3 regions of the Mesorhizobium sp. WSM4848 genome follow, and region 1 is predicted to be linked to each of the others. Evidence: riboswitches for the same ligand, from Rfam matches in the RefSeq annotation. Region 1 holds a riboswitch; each other region holds the start of a gene.
What was found. A riboswitch is a leader RNA that binds a small molecule or an ion and turns the genes downstream of it on or off. The one in region 1 is predicted to bind cobalamin.
Positions count from the first base shown of each region.

Region 1 (4,568 bases):
CGAGCGCCGACAGCGGCCTTGAACAGCAGGCGAGAATAAAACCGTCGTCGATCTCGTGATCGAGGATGCCGCCATTGTGGCTCATCTCGACTGTGCCCGAGACCTTTTTCACCTTGCAGGTTCCGCACAGGCCGAACTCGCAGGCTGCGGGAATTCGTACGCCCGAAGCGCGCGCCGTCTGCAGCACGGTCTGGCCGGCAACGCATTCGGCATCGACATCCGAAAGTGAAAAGCGGATCGGCGTTGCGGCCTCGGCAGGTATCTCGACCCCGTCCTCTGCCGGCCCACCTTCTGCCGGCGAACCGAAGGGAGCCGGTATTTCCTCCACCCCCGGGGCCGCAAAGCTCTCCTGATGATAGTTGGCCATGTCGAAGCCGGCCGCCTCCAGCATCTGCCGCACGGCGCGCATGAACGGGTCGGGGCCGCAGCAGAAAATTTCACGCTCGCGAAAATCGGGCGCCAGCAGCGGCAGCCTTATCGCGTCGATCCGGCCCATATGGCCGAACCAGCCCTCACGACTGGACCGCTCCTCGATCATGAAGCCGAGCGTCAGGCCCGGCATGCGGCTGCCGAGCAGCTCGAGCTCCTTGCGGAAGATGATCTCCTCGGGCTTGCGCGCGCAGTTGACGAAGCCGACATCTGTCCATGGCGCGCAGTCGTTCAGCCAGCGCAGCATCGACATCATCGGCGTCACGCCGGAGCCAGCCGAAATGAACAGATACCTGGCCGCGGGATGGCTGTGCAGCGAAAAGTCGCCCGCCGGCCCATAGGCCTTCACGTGAACGCCGGGCTTCAGATTGTCGAACATCCAGCGTGTGCCGAGGCTGCCGGTCTGCGCTTTCACCGTCACCGCGATCGAGAACGGCCGCGACGGCGAGGACGACAGCGTATAGGTCCGCATCAACGGGCCCTCGGTGGTCGGCAGTTCCAGCGTCACGAACTGCCCCGGTCTGTAACGGAACCAGGTCTGGTTGTCGGAGCGGAAGGTGAAGGTCTTCACCTCAGGCGCCTCGTCGCTGACGCCGATGACTTCCAGCACCTGGAGCCTGTCGTTCCAGGGCGCCATCTCGTCGAGATGGCGATAGAGGCCAAGGTCCGTCATTGCATTCATCCCCTTGACCTCGCTCAGGCGACGCTGCGCAGCGCCGGCCGCCCAGCCTCGGCAAGGCGCGGCCCGATGAAGGAGGCGTACCATTCGACGAACTGGATGACGCCGCCCTCATGCAGTTCCGAATAGGGGCCGGGCTCATAGGCCGGCGACAGGATGCCGAAGGCGTTTTCCTCAACGATGCGACGGTCCTGATCGTTGGTTTCGGTCCAGACATGGGTAAGCTCGGCGAGGTCGTAGTCGACGCCTTCGACCGCGTCCTTATGGACAAGCCATTTGGTGGTGACGGCCGTTTCCGTGGCGCTGATCGGCAGCACGCGGAAGGTGACGGCATGATCGCCGAGGATGTGGTTCCAGGTCGTCGGATAGTGATAGAGCAGCAGCGAGCCGATACGGTCGGTCGAAACGCTGTCGGAAAGGTCCTTCTTCACCGCGCGTCTGCCCGTCATCGTATAGCTGACGGCGTCGCGCAGCAGCGGCGCGCGGGTGGCGCGATACTGCCCGGCCGGATCGATGCGGAATTTGCTCGGCAAGCCCGCCGCCTCGCATTTCGCCCAGTGGGCGAGCATCTCCGGATCGCTGTCGGCGCCCTGCACGCCGGTGACGGTCGGCGCTTCCGGGAATGTCTTGCAGAGTTCCGGATGGTTGCCGGCGCAATGGTAGCACTCGCGGTTATTCTCCCAGACGAGCTTCCAGTTGCCCTTCTCGACGATGGTCGATTCGAAGGCGATTTTTGCCTCGCGCAGCCGGTGCGGCAGGAGGTAAGGCTCGATCATGGCGCGCATCGGCGCGAAGTCCGCCGGCTCGTTGGCCAGGCAGATGAAGATGTAGCCGCCAACGCTTTCGCAAGCCACCGGCTTCAGGCCGAACTGGCTCTTGTCGAAGCCGTCCGCCATATGGCGAGCAAACAAGAGCCGGCCGTCCAGCTCGTAGGTCCACTGGTGGTAGGGGCAGACCAGCTTCGCCGCAGTGCCCTTGTCGGCATTGCAGACACGGCTGCCGCGATGGCGGCAGGAATTGTGGAAGGCATTGATCTTGCCTTGCTGGTCGCGGGCCAGCACGAGCGGGTAGTCGCCGATCTGGGCGGTGATGTAGCTGCCAGGTTTCGGCAACTCGCAATCGTGGCCGATGAACAGCCAGTCGCTATACCAGATCAGCTCCATGTCGAGCTTGAAGAAATCTGGATCGGTGTAGAAGGGCTGCTCGAGCGAATAGCCTTGCCTGCGGCCGTGCAAGAGCCTCAGCATGTCGTTGCGCGCGTCCATGTCCTGTCCTCGTGTAAAGGACTGAACTGGTGGTGATGGAGGGAGGACCGCTTGCACGCCGGCGACATGCATCATCCACCTCTTGACCGCCCACCGCGATCAGTCGAGTCTAGAAATCTCGGGCTGGTTTCCGGGCTCTGGAGTGTCCTTGCGGACTCATCGCGACACCTTCCCAGGCTTGTGGCCCAGTGGTCTCCCGTTGCGACTTGAACTCCACCACCGTTGCGGGGGCAGCGCCGGGTTCTGACCGGCTTCCCAATTCTCCGCTTCGTCGTCACCAAGCGGCACCTGAGATGGCGTGATCTAATCATGACGGCCGGCTGACTGCCGGCATGAAAGCGACATCGTATTCATGCGGCGCGACACGGCCGGCGAAACCTGCAGGTTTATATCTGCAGGGCTGAAACCCCACTTTGTCGGAGGCCATTGTCGGCTGCCGTGACATCGAATCCGACCCGCGGCAGAGATCAGGAAGGTTAACAGTTTACAAAAGTGACTATTAGTCGCTTCTAAAATCGAACCGAACGGTTCGTTTCTGTTGACAATGCGTGCAGCACGCTGTGAACGCAGGTCCGCCAATCCGTCAAATCATGAACGGCTAACTTGCCATAAATCGTTGAAAAGAAAACAGAAAATCATTGAAGTAAATGTCTCTGGTACAATTTCAAGGTGTAGATTCTTGGTCCACACGGAACAACTTCGTGATTGGAATCCGCCGAATGGCCTTCCCACATCGGGGCTGTCCGAACGACGCGCATCCTCCCAAGACACGCCGCTAGACGGACGGAAGACTAAGATACTGGAGTACTAAAATGAAAAAGATTGCTCTTGCTGCCGTCGCCGTTCTGGCCACCGGCAGCGCCTTTGCCGGCAGCGACCATTATGGGTCCAACGCCGCCAACCAGCCGACTGCTGCGGTTGACAGCTCCTACACGGCCTCTGTCCAGACGCCGGCTCACGCTGAAAAGCAGCCCGTTCTCCAGGGCTCCGACCGCAACCTTTTCGGCAACAATTAACAGCCGATCCCAACAGCAAAGTGGCGGTCCGCCGCTCGGGCTTTGAGGAACTCAGGAGTACTAGAAATGAAGAAGATCATTCTTGCCACCGCCGCCATTGTGGCCATCTCCGGCAGCGCTTTTGCCGGTAGTGACAACTTTGGATCGAATGGCGCCAACCAGCCGGCCGCTGCGGTCGATAGCAACTCGTACACGGCTTCGATTCGGAATTCGGCTTCGGCGCAGAATCCGGTTCCGGCTGACGAGAAACCCGTCAACGGCAGCGACCGTAACCTGTTCGGCAACAACTAACAGTTCGTTCCAACGGCAGCCGCGGCATTTTCCCGCCGCGCTGGTGCTACGGTACGCAATAACGGCTCGCCGGTCTACACGCGCTGAACTCGTCGGGCGACGTACAGAAGTCCGCCCCGCAGGGCAGCGACCGGAACGCACAAGAGCGGCGGGCTTTTGCCCGCCGCTCTCGTTTGTGGGTCACCAAACATCCATCAGTTCGGCTGCCGCTCTCAGGCTGCCTTTGCTTCCGCTTTGTGGAGCGTGAATGAATGTCCGTCGGCATCGAAAATATGCAGGTCGCCGGCATCGGCATTCAACCGCAGCGCAGCGCCGCGCTTGACCTCCACGTTGCCTGGCAGCTTGGTCACCAGCGGCAGGTCGGCGCGGCCGATGTCGACATAGACGAGCTGGACCTCGCCGAGCTGCTCGACATAATCCACCGTTCCCTCGAAAAGATAATCCGCGCCGGTGGCGATCATCAGATCCTCCGGCCGCACGCCGAAGCTCACCGAAGCGCCCGTCGCCGAGGCCGGCGTGGCGATCGGCACCGTCGCCTTGCGGCCTCCGACATGGCTGACGATGGTCGGGTTGCCTGATTTGTCGATCGTCGCCGGCAGGATGTTCATGGCCGGCGAGCCGATGAATTGCGCGACGAACAGATTGCCGGGTTTCTTGTAGAGCTCCATCGGCGTGCCGACCTGCTCGATATGGCCCTCCTTGAGCACCACGATGCGGTCGGCCAGCGTCATCGCCTCGACCTGGTCGTGGGTGACGTAAATCATCGTTGTAGCAGGCATCGACTCCTTGAGCTTGGCGATCTCGATGCGGGTTGCGACGCGCAGTGCCGCGTCGAGGTTCGACAGCGGCTCGTCGAACAGGAAGACCTTGGGATTGCGCACGATGGCG
Region 1 covers NZ_JBVVPX010000010.1:116,426-120,993, forward strand. Annotated here, with positions in the region: gene AC0L16_RS12375 (FAD-binding oxidoreductase) at 1-1,102, opposite strand, end outside; gene AC0L16_RS12380 (aromatic ring-hydroxylating oxygenase subunit alpha) at 1,126-2,373, opposite strand; cobalamin riboswitch at 2,478-2,680, opposite strand; gene AC0L16_RS12385 (DUF680 domain-containing protein) at 3,186-3,389, shown strand; gene AC0L16_RS12390 (DUF680 domain-containing protein) at 3,456-3,680, shown strand; gene AC0L16_RS12395 (ABC transporter ATP-binding protein) at 3,893-4,568, opposite strand, start outside.

Region 2 (4,568 bases), on a different contig from region 1:
CACGATTTGATAAAAAAACAGGCAGAGGTGCGCCAAACCGGACGCCTTGGCTGGCTTCGCCCGGACGTTAAATCTCAAGTTTCCGTCCGGTATGAGGGTTTGCGCCCGGTAGCGCTTGATACCATAGTCCTGTCGACGCAGCATGACGAGGAGGTCTCACAAGCCACGGTGCGCGAAGGCGTCATTGAGGAGATCATAAGGCCGGTCTTGCCTCACGACGATCTGGATACGACGAGGATAAGGTTCCTGGTCAATCCAACAGGCCGGTTCGTGGTCGGTGGGCCGCGCGGCGATTGCGGGCTTACCGGCCGCAAGATCATCGTCGATTCCTACGGCGGCATGGGGCGTCACGGCGGCGGTGCCTTTTCGGGCAAGGACCCGTCCAAGGTTGATCGGTCGGCCGCCTATGCGGCGCGGTACGTCGCAAAAAACGTCGTTGCCAGCGGACTTGCGGAGGTGTGCGAGGTTCAGCTTGCTTATGCGATCGGTGTGGCCGCGCCGGTCTCTGTCCTCGTCAATACATTCGGAACCGCAAAGATTGATGAAAAAAGAATCGAGCGCGCCGTCCTTGAGCTTTTCGATCTCCGACCGAAAGGCATCATCAAGGCGCTTGATCTCTTACGGCCGATTTACCGCAAGACCGCGACATACGGACACTTCGGCCGCGAAGAGCCGGAGTTCACCTGGGAAAAGACGGACAGAGCTGACGACCTGTTGCGTGAGGCAGGACCGGCAGCTGCGTGATGCACGGGTATTGGATACGTCGGCATAGGGCGACCCATTCCACACTCGCCAAAACAGGCCGGCCCCGGCGTGGCAAGAAGCCGGCTCGGGTTTTTGGCGGAGATTTTGATGTCGGATTATGACGTGCTTTGCATCGGCAATGCCATTGTCGACATCATCGCCCAGTGCGACGAGGAATTTCTCGAGACCAACGGCATCATCAAGGGCGCGATGAACCTCATCGACACACAACGCGCCGAACTGCTCTACAGCCGCATGGGCCCGGCGATCGAGGCCTCTGGCGGCAGCGCCGGCAACACGGCAGCGGGCGTCGCTAGCTTCGGCGGTCGCGCCGCCTTCTTCGGCAAGGTCTCGAACGACACGCTCGGCGAAATTTACGCCCACGACATCCATGCGCAGGGCGTCGCCTTCGACACCAGGCCGCTCAAGGGCAACCCGCCGACGGCGCGCTCGATGATCTTCGTCACTCCCGACGGCGAGCGCTCGATGAACACCTATCTCGGCGCCTGCGTCGAGCTCGGGCCGGAGGATGTCGAGGCCGACAAGGCCTCTGGCGCCAAGGTCACCTATTTCGAAGGCTATCTGTGGGACCCGCCGCGCGCCAAGGAAGCGATCCGGCAGACGGCGAAGCTGGCGCACGCGGCAGGCCGCGAAGTCTCCATGACATTGTCGGATTCGTTCTGCGTCGACCGCTACCGCGACGAATTCCTCGACCTGATGCGTTCGGGCATGGTCGACATCGTCTTTGCCAACAGCCACGAGATCAAGTCGCTCTACCAGACATCGTCATTCGACGAGGCGCTGGCGCAGATCCGCAAGGATTGCCGCATCGCCGCCGTGACCCGCTCTGAAAAAGGTTCGATAATCGTGCGCGGCGGCGAAACGGTGGTGATCAAGGCGACCGCAATCAAGGAACTGGTCGACACGACAGGCGCCGGCGATCTCTATGCCGCCGGCTTCCTGCATGGCTACACGCAAGGCCGCGACCTGCAGACCTGCGGCGACCTTGGCTCACTGGCGGCCGGATTGGTGATCCAGCAGATCGGCCCCAGGCCGCGGCAGAATTTGCGCCGCGAGGCTGAGCAGGCGGGATTGTTGTAGGGCGGTGTTTCAGCGAGGTGCTGCCAGCGCCCTTTGTGAGGCTGTCCAGACAAGCGCGTACACATTGAAATGTCGCGTGCCCGTCCGTGAAGGATGGCGGTTTTCTCCAAATTTCAATTTTGCAGGCTCAGGAACGTTGTCGCACTTCGGCCAGTACTGCCGCCGATCATGATGGCCAAAACGTGTTTTTGACGAAGTCGTTTTTGAGCCGGGATCGTGTCACCGGCAGATTGCCCGAGCGGCGAGGCACAATCCCGGAGAGTGGCGCAAATGGCTCAGCTCTACCCGCGACCTGCGACTTGGGAACACGCCGCAGGTGAACGGTTCACATAAACACATAAACATTTCTTTATACCGCATTGACCACAAAGCGGGCTGCTGCGATTGTCCGCGTGTCGTGGTTCTCCGCAAGGCGTTGCCGTAGCGGAGCTAAGAGGGAAGCCGGTGCAATGCCGGCGCTGCCCCCGCAACTGTAAGCGGCGAGCCAAACCCATCAATGTCACTGGGGCGAACTGCCCCGGGAAGACGGGGCAGAGGCTGTGACCCGCGAGCCAGGAGACCTGCCACGGTAAACAACGTCCACGGGCGGGGTGTCTGGTGGCCGCGGCAGCTCGGCGTTTATGCCGGCCTGCTAGCGCCTTCCTTGTCCCCGCCGCAACCATCGGGGTATGGAATGAATGTCTCCCAGCAAGTTCCCATAGCAACGCTTGGCATGCCGCGTATCGGTCGCCGGCGAGAACTGAAATTCGCGCTCGAAAGCTACTGGTCCGGAAAATCTTCTGCTGCCAACCTTCTGTCGACGGCGAAGGCACTCCGTGCCGCCAGCTGGAGCGAGCAGCACGACCGCGGCGTGTCGAAAATCCCGTCGAACGATTTCTCACTTTATGACCATGTGCTCGACACCGCAGCAATGGTCGGCGCCGTGCCATCCCGTTACGGCTGGACGGGCGGCGAGGTCCCGCTCGACATCTATTTCGCGATGGCGCGCGGGACGCAAGGCGATACTGCGGGTTGCGTTCACGCCAGTCACGGGCATGCAGTTCAGGGCCAGCGCGTAACCGCGATGGAAATGACCAAATGGTTCGACACGAACTACCACTACATCGTGCCGGAGCTGGGCGACGATCAGACATTCGCCCTCTCGTCGACGAAACCAGTCGATCACTTTCTGGAGGCAAAAGAGCTCGGCATCCATACACGCCCGGTCATCCTTGGACCGGTCACCTTCCTCAAGCTGGCGAAGTCTCCCGACCAGTGTTTCAATCCCATTGCGCTCCTGCCGCGGCTGCTGCCCGTCTACGAGCAACTCCTGCGGAGGCTGGAGCTCTCGGGGGCCGACTGGGTGCAGATTGATGAGCCGGCGCTTGTGCTCGACCTTAGCCCGAACGAACGAGCTGCCTTCGAATTCACCTACGGCCAGCTGTCGAAAGCCGCGCCCAAGTTGAAAATTATGCTGGCTACCTATTTCGGGCCGCTGGGAGACAATCTCGAGACCGCGCTTTCGCTGGGCCTGGCGGGCCTGCATCTCGACCTCGTGCGCGCTCCCGAGCAGTTGGAGACGGTTGGTCAGCTCGCACCGAAGGATCTGGTGCTCTCACTTGGCCTGATCGACGGCCGCAACGTCTTGCGCGCGAACCTGACTGCCATTCTCGACCGCATAAAGCCGGTCGTTGCCGGTTGGCCGCTGGACCGCGTCGAAATTGCGCCTTCCTGCTCGATGCTTCATGTGCCGATGGACCTGCGGATGGAGACCGCGCTTGATGTAGACGTCCGTTCGTGGCTGGCATTCGCCGCCCAGAAGACTGAAGAGCTGCTCGTGCTGGCCCAAGCCTTGTCCGAAGGCAGGGAGGCCGTAGCAGGCGCGCTGAAGGCTTCTGAAGAGGCGGCCGCCGCGCGCGCAATGTCGACAAAGGTCCATGATCCGCTCGTCCACGGGCGCGTTAGCAGCATTGACGGCGCCATGAAGCAACGAAAGAGCGCATTTGCCAAGCGCTCGAGAGTCCAGGCTGACACGCTCGCCCTGCCGCCGTTCCCGACGACGACCATCGGGTCCTTCCCGCAACGCCCGAGGTGCGCAGGGCGCGCTCCGCCCATGCGAAGGGCCGGCTGAGCTATATCGACTACCAGGCCTTCCTGAAGAAGGAGACCGAGGCGGCGGTCCGTTGGCAGGAGGAGATCGGGTTGGACGTGCTGGTACATGGCGAGTTTGAACGCAACGACATGGTGCAGCATTTCGGCGAGCAGTTGTCCGGCCTCGCCTTCACCCAGCATGGCTGGGTGCAAAGTTACGGCTCCCGGCTCGTGCGCCCTCCCATCATCTTCGGCGACGTCTCGCGGCCCAATCCGATGACGGTCTTCTGGTGGCAATTTGCCCAGTCGCTGACGAAAAAGCCGGTGAAGGGCATGCTCACTGGCCCAGTGACGGTTCTTAACTGGTCTTTTGTTCGCGACGACGTACTCCGCGCCGAGGCATGCCGCCAGATCGCACTCGCCATCCGTGATGAAGTGGCCGACCTCGAAAGAGCTGACGCAAGGGTGATCCAGATCGATGAGGCCGCGTTTCGCGAAGGCTTGCCCCTGCGGAAGTCCGATTGGAAACATTATCTCGGCTGGGCTGTCGAATGCTTCCGGCTCGCCTCGACGGGTGTAGAGGACGCGACCCAAATTCACACCCACATGTGTTATTCGGAGTTCAATGAGATCATCGACTCGATCGCTGAACT
Region 2 covers NZ_JBVVPX010000037.1:54,206-58,773, forward strand. Annotated here, with positions in the region: gene metK (methionine adenosyltransferase) at 1-744, shown strand, start outside; gene AC0L16_RS27245 (adenosine kinase) at 853-1,845, shown strand; cobalamin riboswitch at 2,227-2,427, shown strand; partial or broken gene metE (5-methyltetrahydropteroyltriglutamate--homocysteine S-methyltransferase) at 2,543-4,568, shown strand, end outside.
Region 2: another riboswitch for cobalamin. It lies ahead of metE (5-methyltetrahydropteroyltriglutamate--homocysteine S-methyltransferase); the one in region 1 lies ahead of AC0L16_RS12380 (aromatic ring-hydroxylating oxygenase subunit alpha).

Region 3 (4,568 bases), on a different contig from region 1:
GATGGCGGCCGGCTTCAGCGTGGCAAGCGCGGTTTCGACAAAGGCGAGCGAGGCCGGGTCCTTGAGGCTGGAGACGAAGATCGGCACGGGGGCCATGCCGCGCTGCCGCAGCGCTTCAAACAGCGCATCGATCGGAGCGATATCGGCGGCGAGCAGCATCGAACGGTAGAAGAGAATGGGCACGACGTCCCCCTCCCCCTCGAGGGGAGGGTGGCCCGCAGGGCCGGGTGGGGTCGTTGCGGCAGTGCTCGACGTTTTTTGCTGTTGGCGCACTTCACAGGCGACCCCACCCCCGGCCTGCGGCCGGACCCTCCCCTCGAGGGGGAGGGAGACGTCGCCGCGTCCGGGTTCATAAAAGCCCGCCTTCGGCACGACAACCGGCTCCACGACCGCCGCGTCCTGTCCCGCCAGCCGCGCCAGCCTCTGCACCAGCGCCGTCATATTTGCCGGGCCGCCTTCACGAAAATAGCCCAGCAGAGCGTCGAGCTCTTCGCGCGGCAGCGTCGAGTATTCGATCAGCCGCAAATCCTCGTCGTGACTCTCGCCGGGCAGCAGCGCCAGTTTTATGCCGTGCGCGCGGGCGGCCGAGGCGAGTTGGTCGCAGCCGTAGCGCCACCAGTCGTAGCCGCCGAGGATGCGAACCAGAATAACCCTGGCGTGCCGGGCGACGCTGTCGATCCAGAGATCGACGGACATCGGGTGGCGCAGATCGCGCAAAGCCGCCAGCCGCATCGAGGGCAGGCGATCCGCATCTGCCTGCCACGCCGCCGCCAGCCCGGCCAGATCGCTGTCGGTGAAGGACAGCGCCACGACATCCGCAGGCGTCTGCCTGAGATCGACAGGCTCGGCGAGATCGTCGAGCGAGGCGGATGTGGTGGTGAGGATGTGCATCGCGGCTCGTGCCTGAGGTCAGCCGGCGAGGATACGCTCGATGGCCGGGCGGTTCAGCCCTTTCAGACCGATGACGACGAGGCGCGAGCGGCGGTCGTCTTCATCAGTCCAGGCGCGGTCGTAATAGTGATTGACGCGCGGCCCGACAGCCTGCAGCAACAGCCGCATCGGCTTGCCGCCGACCTCGACGAAGCCTTTTACGCGCAGCACGTTTTCGTCCTCCGCCGCCGTGGCGACACGCAAGGCCAGTTCATCGGGATTGGCGATCGAGGGAATATCGATGACGAACGAGTCGAAATCGTCATGCTCGTGATCGAGCTCGTCGTCGTGGTGGGTCTTGCGGTTCTCGATGTCGTCCTCGACGGCAAGGCCGAGGCCGAGCAGCACGGACGGATCGACCTTGCCCTGTGAGGCCGGCACGATCGTGACCGCGCGGGCGGCGTGTTTGCCGATGACGGCATTGGCGCGGGCCGAGCCGGCGGCGTCCATCAGGTCGCTCTTCGACAATATGATCAGGTCGGCGCAGGCGAGCTGGTCCTCGAACACCTCCTCGACCGGATCGTCGTGGTCGAGCGTCTCGTCCTGCGCGCGCTGCGCCTGCAGGGCGTCCATGTCGTTGGCAACACGGCCTTCGGCCAGCGCCGGTCCGTCGACCACGGCAATGACGCCGTCGACCGTCACCCGGCTCTTCACCGTCGGCCACTGGAAGGCCTGGACCAGCGGCTTGGGCAGGGCCAGCCCGGAGGTTTCGATCAGGATATGGTCGACCCTCGGCGTCAGCGACAGGATCTGGTCGAGCGCCGGGACAAAATCGTCGGCGACGGTGCAGCAGATGCAGCCATTGGCCAGTTCGACGATGTTTTCCTCAGGGCAGGTGTCGATGCCGCATCCCTTCAGAATCTCGCCGTCGATGCCGATGTCGCCGAACTCGTTGACGATGATGGCCAGCCGCTTGCCGCCGGCGTTTTCGAGCAGATGGCGGATCAGCGTCGTCTTGCCGGCGCCGAGGAAGCCGGTGACGACGGTGCAGGGCACGCGCGAGAAATTAGCGGACGACTCTGGAGCGGTCATTTCTAATCCTTCAAAAGGTCGAGGGGAGGGATGCGGGCAACGAGGCCGCGCTTCAGGCAATCGGGGCGGCCGCGCCATGGGATGAGGCCGTCGGTCGAAGTGGCGAAGAGTTTTGCGCCGGTGATGAGATCGGCGCCGCTGGTCGTGGTCAGGTCGCCAAAGACATAGCTCCAGCAGCCGTCGCGCAGGATAGCGGCGCTGAGGCGGCGCTTGCAGTTGCCAAGGCATTCGACGGTGCGGATACGGATGTTTTCGCCAGAGGCGGCGCGGCGCGTGTCTTCGGCCAACAATTCGCCGGCGCGAGGATGGCCGTCGGAGCCGGTCTCGTCACGGCAGGAGGCGCAGACGACCACGGTGACACCGGCCAAAGCGTCATTATCGCGGGATAATAAATCCGCTGTCTCAGCCAAAAAACTGCTGTCGCGTTCCAAATCAGGCTCCTTGCCCGGAAAACCCGCCAGGCGATCGGATTCTTATGTCCTAGACGGCAGGTCTCCTGGCTCGCGGATCATCGCCTTGGTGCCGCCTTCCCGGGATTTTCCCAGTGGTTTTCGGCCTTGGCTCGTCGCTTACAGTTGCGGGGACAGCCGCGGATTTGAAATCGAGATTTCGCACCGCATTCCCTCTTGGCTCCTCCCTTTGCCGAGAGGAGACCGTCTGAAGCGGATTTAGGCTTGTGGAGGCAGTCGTGTCAACGCACGTCTACGACGCGGCAATGTCGGCAAGCGGTTGGCCCAAATCCCCCGCAGGCGTCACCTCGAGGCATTCGAGGCCGAGCCAACCCTGCATCAGCTTCAATTCCTCAAAAAGTTCGGCGGCGGTTTGCGGCGGCGCGCCGGGCTCGGCATAGGCGGCATGGACGCGCAGCACGCCGGCGGGGCGGTCAGCCCTAAGGTCGATGCGCGCCACGATCTTTTCGCCGAGCAGGAACGGCAGCACATAATAGCCGTATTGGCGCTTTTCGGCAGGGGTGTAGATCTCGATGCGATAGCGGAAGTCGAACAGTCTTTCCGTGCGCGCCCGCTCGAAGACGACGGGATCGAACGGAGCGAGCAAGGCGCGCGCCTCGATCTTGCGCGGAAAACGGGCGTCCTTGTGAAGATAGGCCGGCTTGCCCAAGCCTTCGACGGTCACCGGCAAAAGATCACCGGCGTCGACCAGTTCCTCGATGCGGCCCTTGATATCAGCGGGAGAGAGGCGGAAATAGTCGCGCAGGTCGCCTGCTGTCGCGACGCCGTGGGCGCGGGCTGAGATGCGCAGCAATTCGCGGTGCGCATCCTCAGGCGAGGGCACCGGCAGGGCAAGTATCGCCGGCGGCAGCACGCGCTCCGGTAGATCATAGAGCCGCTCGAAGCCGCGACGCGACGCCGTGGTGATGCGGCCGGCCCAGAACAGCCATTCGAAAGCGTGCTTGGCGTCGCTCCAGCCCCACCAGCCGCCCGAGCCTTTCTGGTCTCCTTTCTGGCCTCCCAGGGCGGAAGCGGCGATCGGACCGCGTTCGACGACCTCGCGATAAATGTCTTCAATATAGGCGGCGCGCTCGCGGCCCCACTTGGCCAGCCCGTTATACATTTCCTCGCCGCGCTCGGCCCGTTGCATGCGCCAGCGCATCAGCGGATAGGTTTCGACCGGCAGAAAGGAGGCTTCGTGCGCCCAATACTCGAAGACTTTGCGCTTTCGCGTCACGGCGGCGTTGTCGAGCAGGGCGAGCGGGTAGGGGCCAAGCCGCGAATAGAGCGGCATGTAATGGGCACGCACCACCGCGCTGACGGAATCGATCTGCAGCAGGCCGGTGCGGCCAAGCACACGGGCCAGATGACGGCGGTCAGGCGTGCTGCTGGGGCGAGGATCGGCAAACCCCTGTGCGGCAAGCGCGATGCGCCGGGCCATGGCGAGCGAGATTTTTTCCTTCATGCAGACGGCACTCTGTCGGCGTTCGACCAAAGGTGGGAGCGATGATTCCGCACCATGCTAGCAGGGTTTTGGCGGCATCTATGTCAGGAGAGAAAAGTGGAGTAAAAAGCGAAGGAAATCAAACAGGAGCGGATCGGACCAGTTTATCCGGATATGCCGTCCGGCACCCATGTTTTGAACAAGGTTTGACTTGCTTCGCCGAAAGCCCTGCGCTAACCCTCGCCGCCTTGCAGCATAGAGCCTCCTAAAACGGTTCAGTGGTTAAACTGTCACGCTTCCGCAAGTGGGTCCGGTGCTGTAATCAGAGTGGATTGGCCGCCAACGGAAAGCTGCAGCATGAACGCATTGTTGAGTTCGTACCTGCCCATCGTCCTGTTTATCGGCGTGGCGCTTGTCGTCGGCCTGGCGCTGCTTGCCGCACCCTTTCTGGTGGCCTACCGCAATCCCGATCCGGAAAAGCTTTCCGCCTATGAATGCGGCTTCAACTCGTTCGATGATGCCCGCATGAAGTTCGACATCCGCTTCTACCTGGTGTCGATCCTGTTTATCATCTTCGATCTGGAAGTGGCTTTCCTGTTTCCGTGGGCAGTGTCCTTCGGCCAGATCGGCATGCTCGGTTTCTGGTCGATGATGGTGTTTTTGGCGGTGCTGACCATCGGCTTTGCCTATGAATGGAAGAAAGGAGCGCTGGA
Region 3 covers NZ_JBVVPX010000002.1:250,682-255,249, forward strand. Annotated here, with positions in the region: gene AC0L16_RS03580 (cobaltochelatase subunit CobN) at 1-891, opposite strand, end outside; gene cobW (cobalamin biosynthesis protein CobW) at 910-1,962, opposite strand; gene AC0L16_RS03590 (DUF1636 family protein) at 1,965-2,393, opposite strand; cobalamin riboswitch at 2,432-2,635, opposite strand; gene AC0L16_RS03595 (winged helix-turn-helix domain-containing protein) at 2,665-3,876, opposite strand; gene AC0L16_RS03600 (NADH-quinone oxidoreductase subunit A) at 4,213-4,568, shown strand, end outside.
Region 3: another riboswitch for cobalamin. It lies ahead of AC0L16_RS03590 (DUF1636 family protein); the one in region 1 lies ahead of AC0L16_RS12380 (aromatic ring-hydroxylating oxygenase subunit alpha).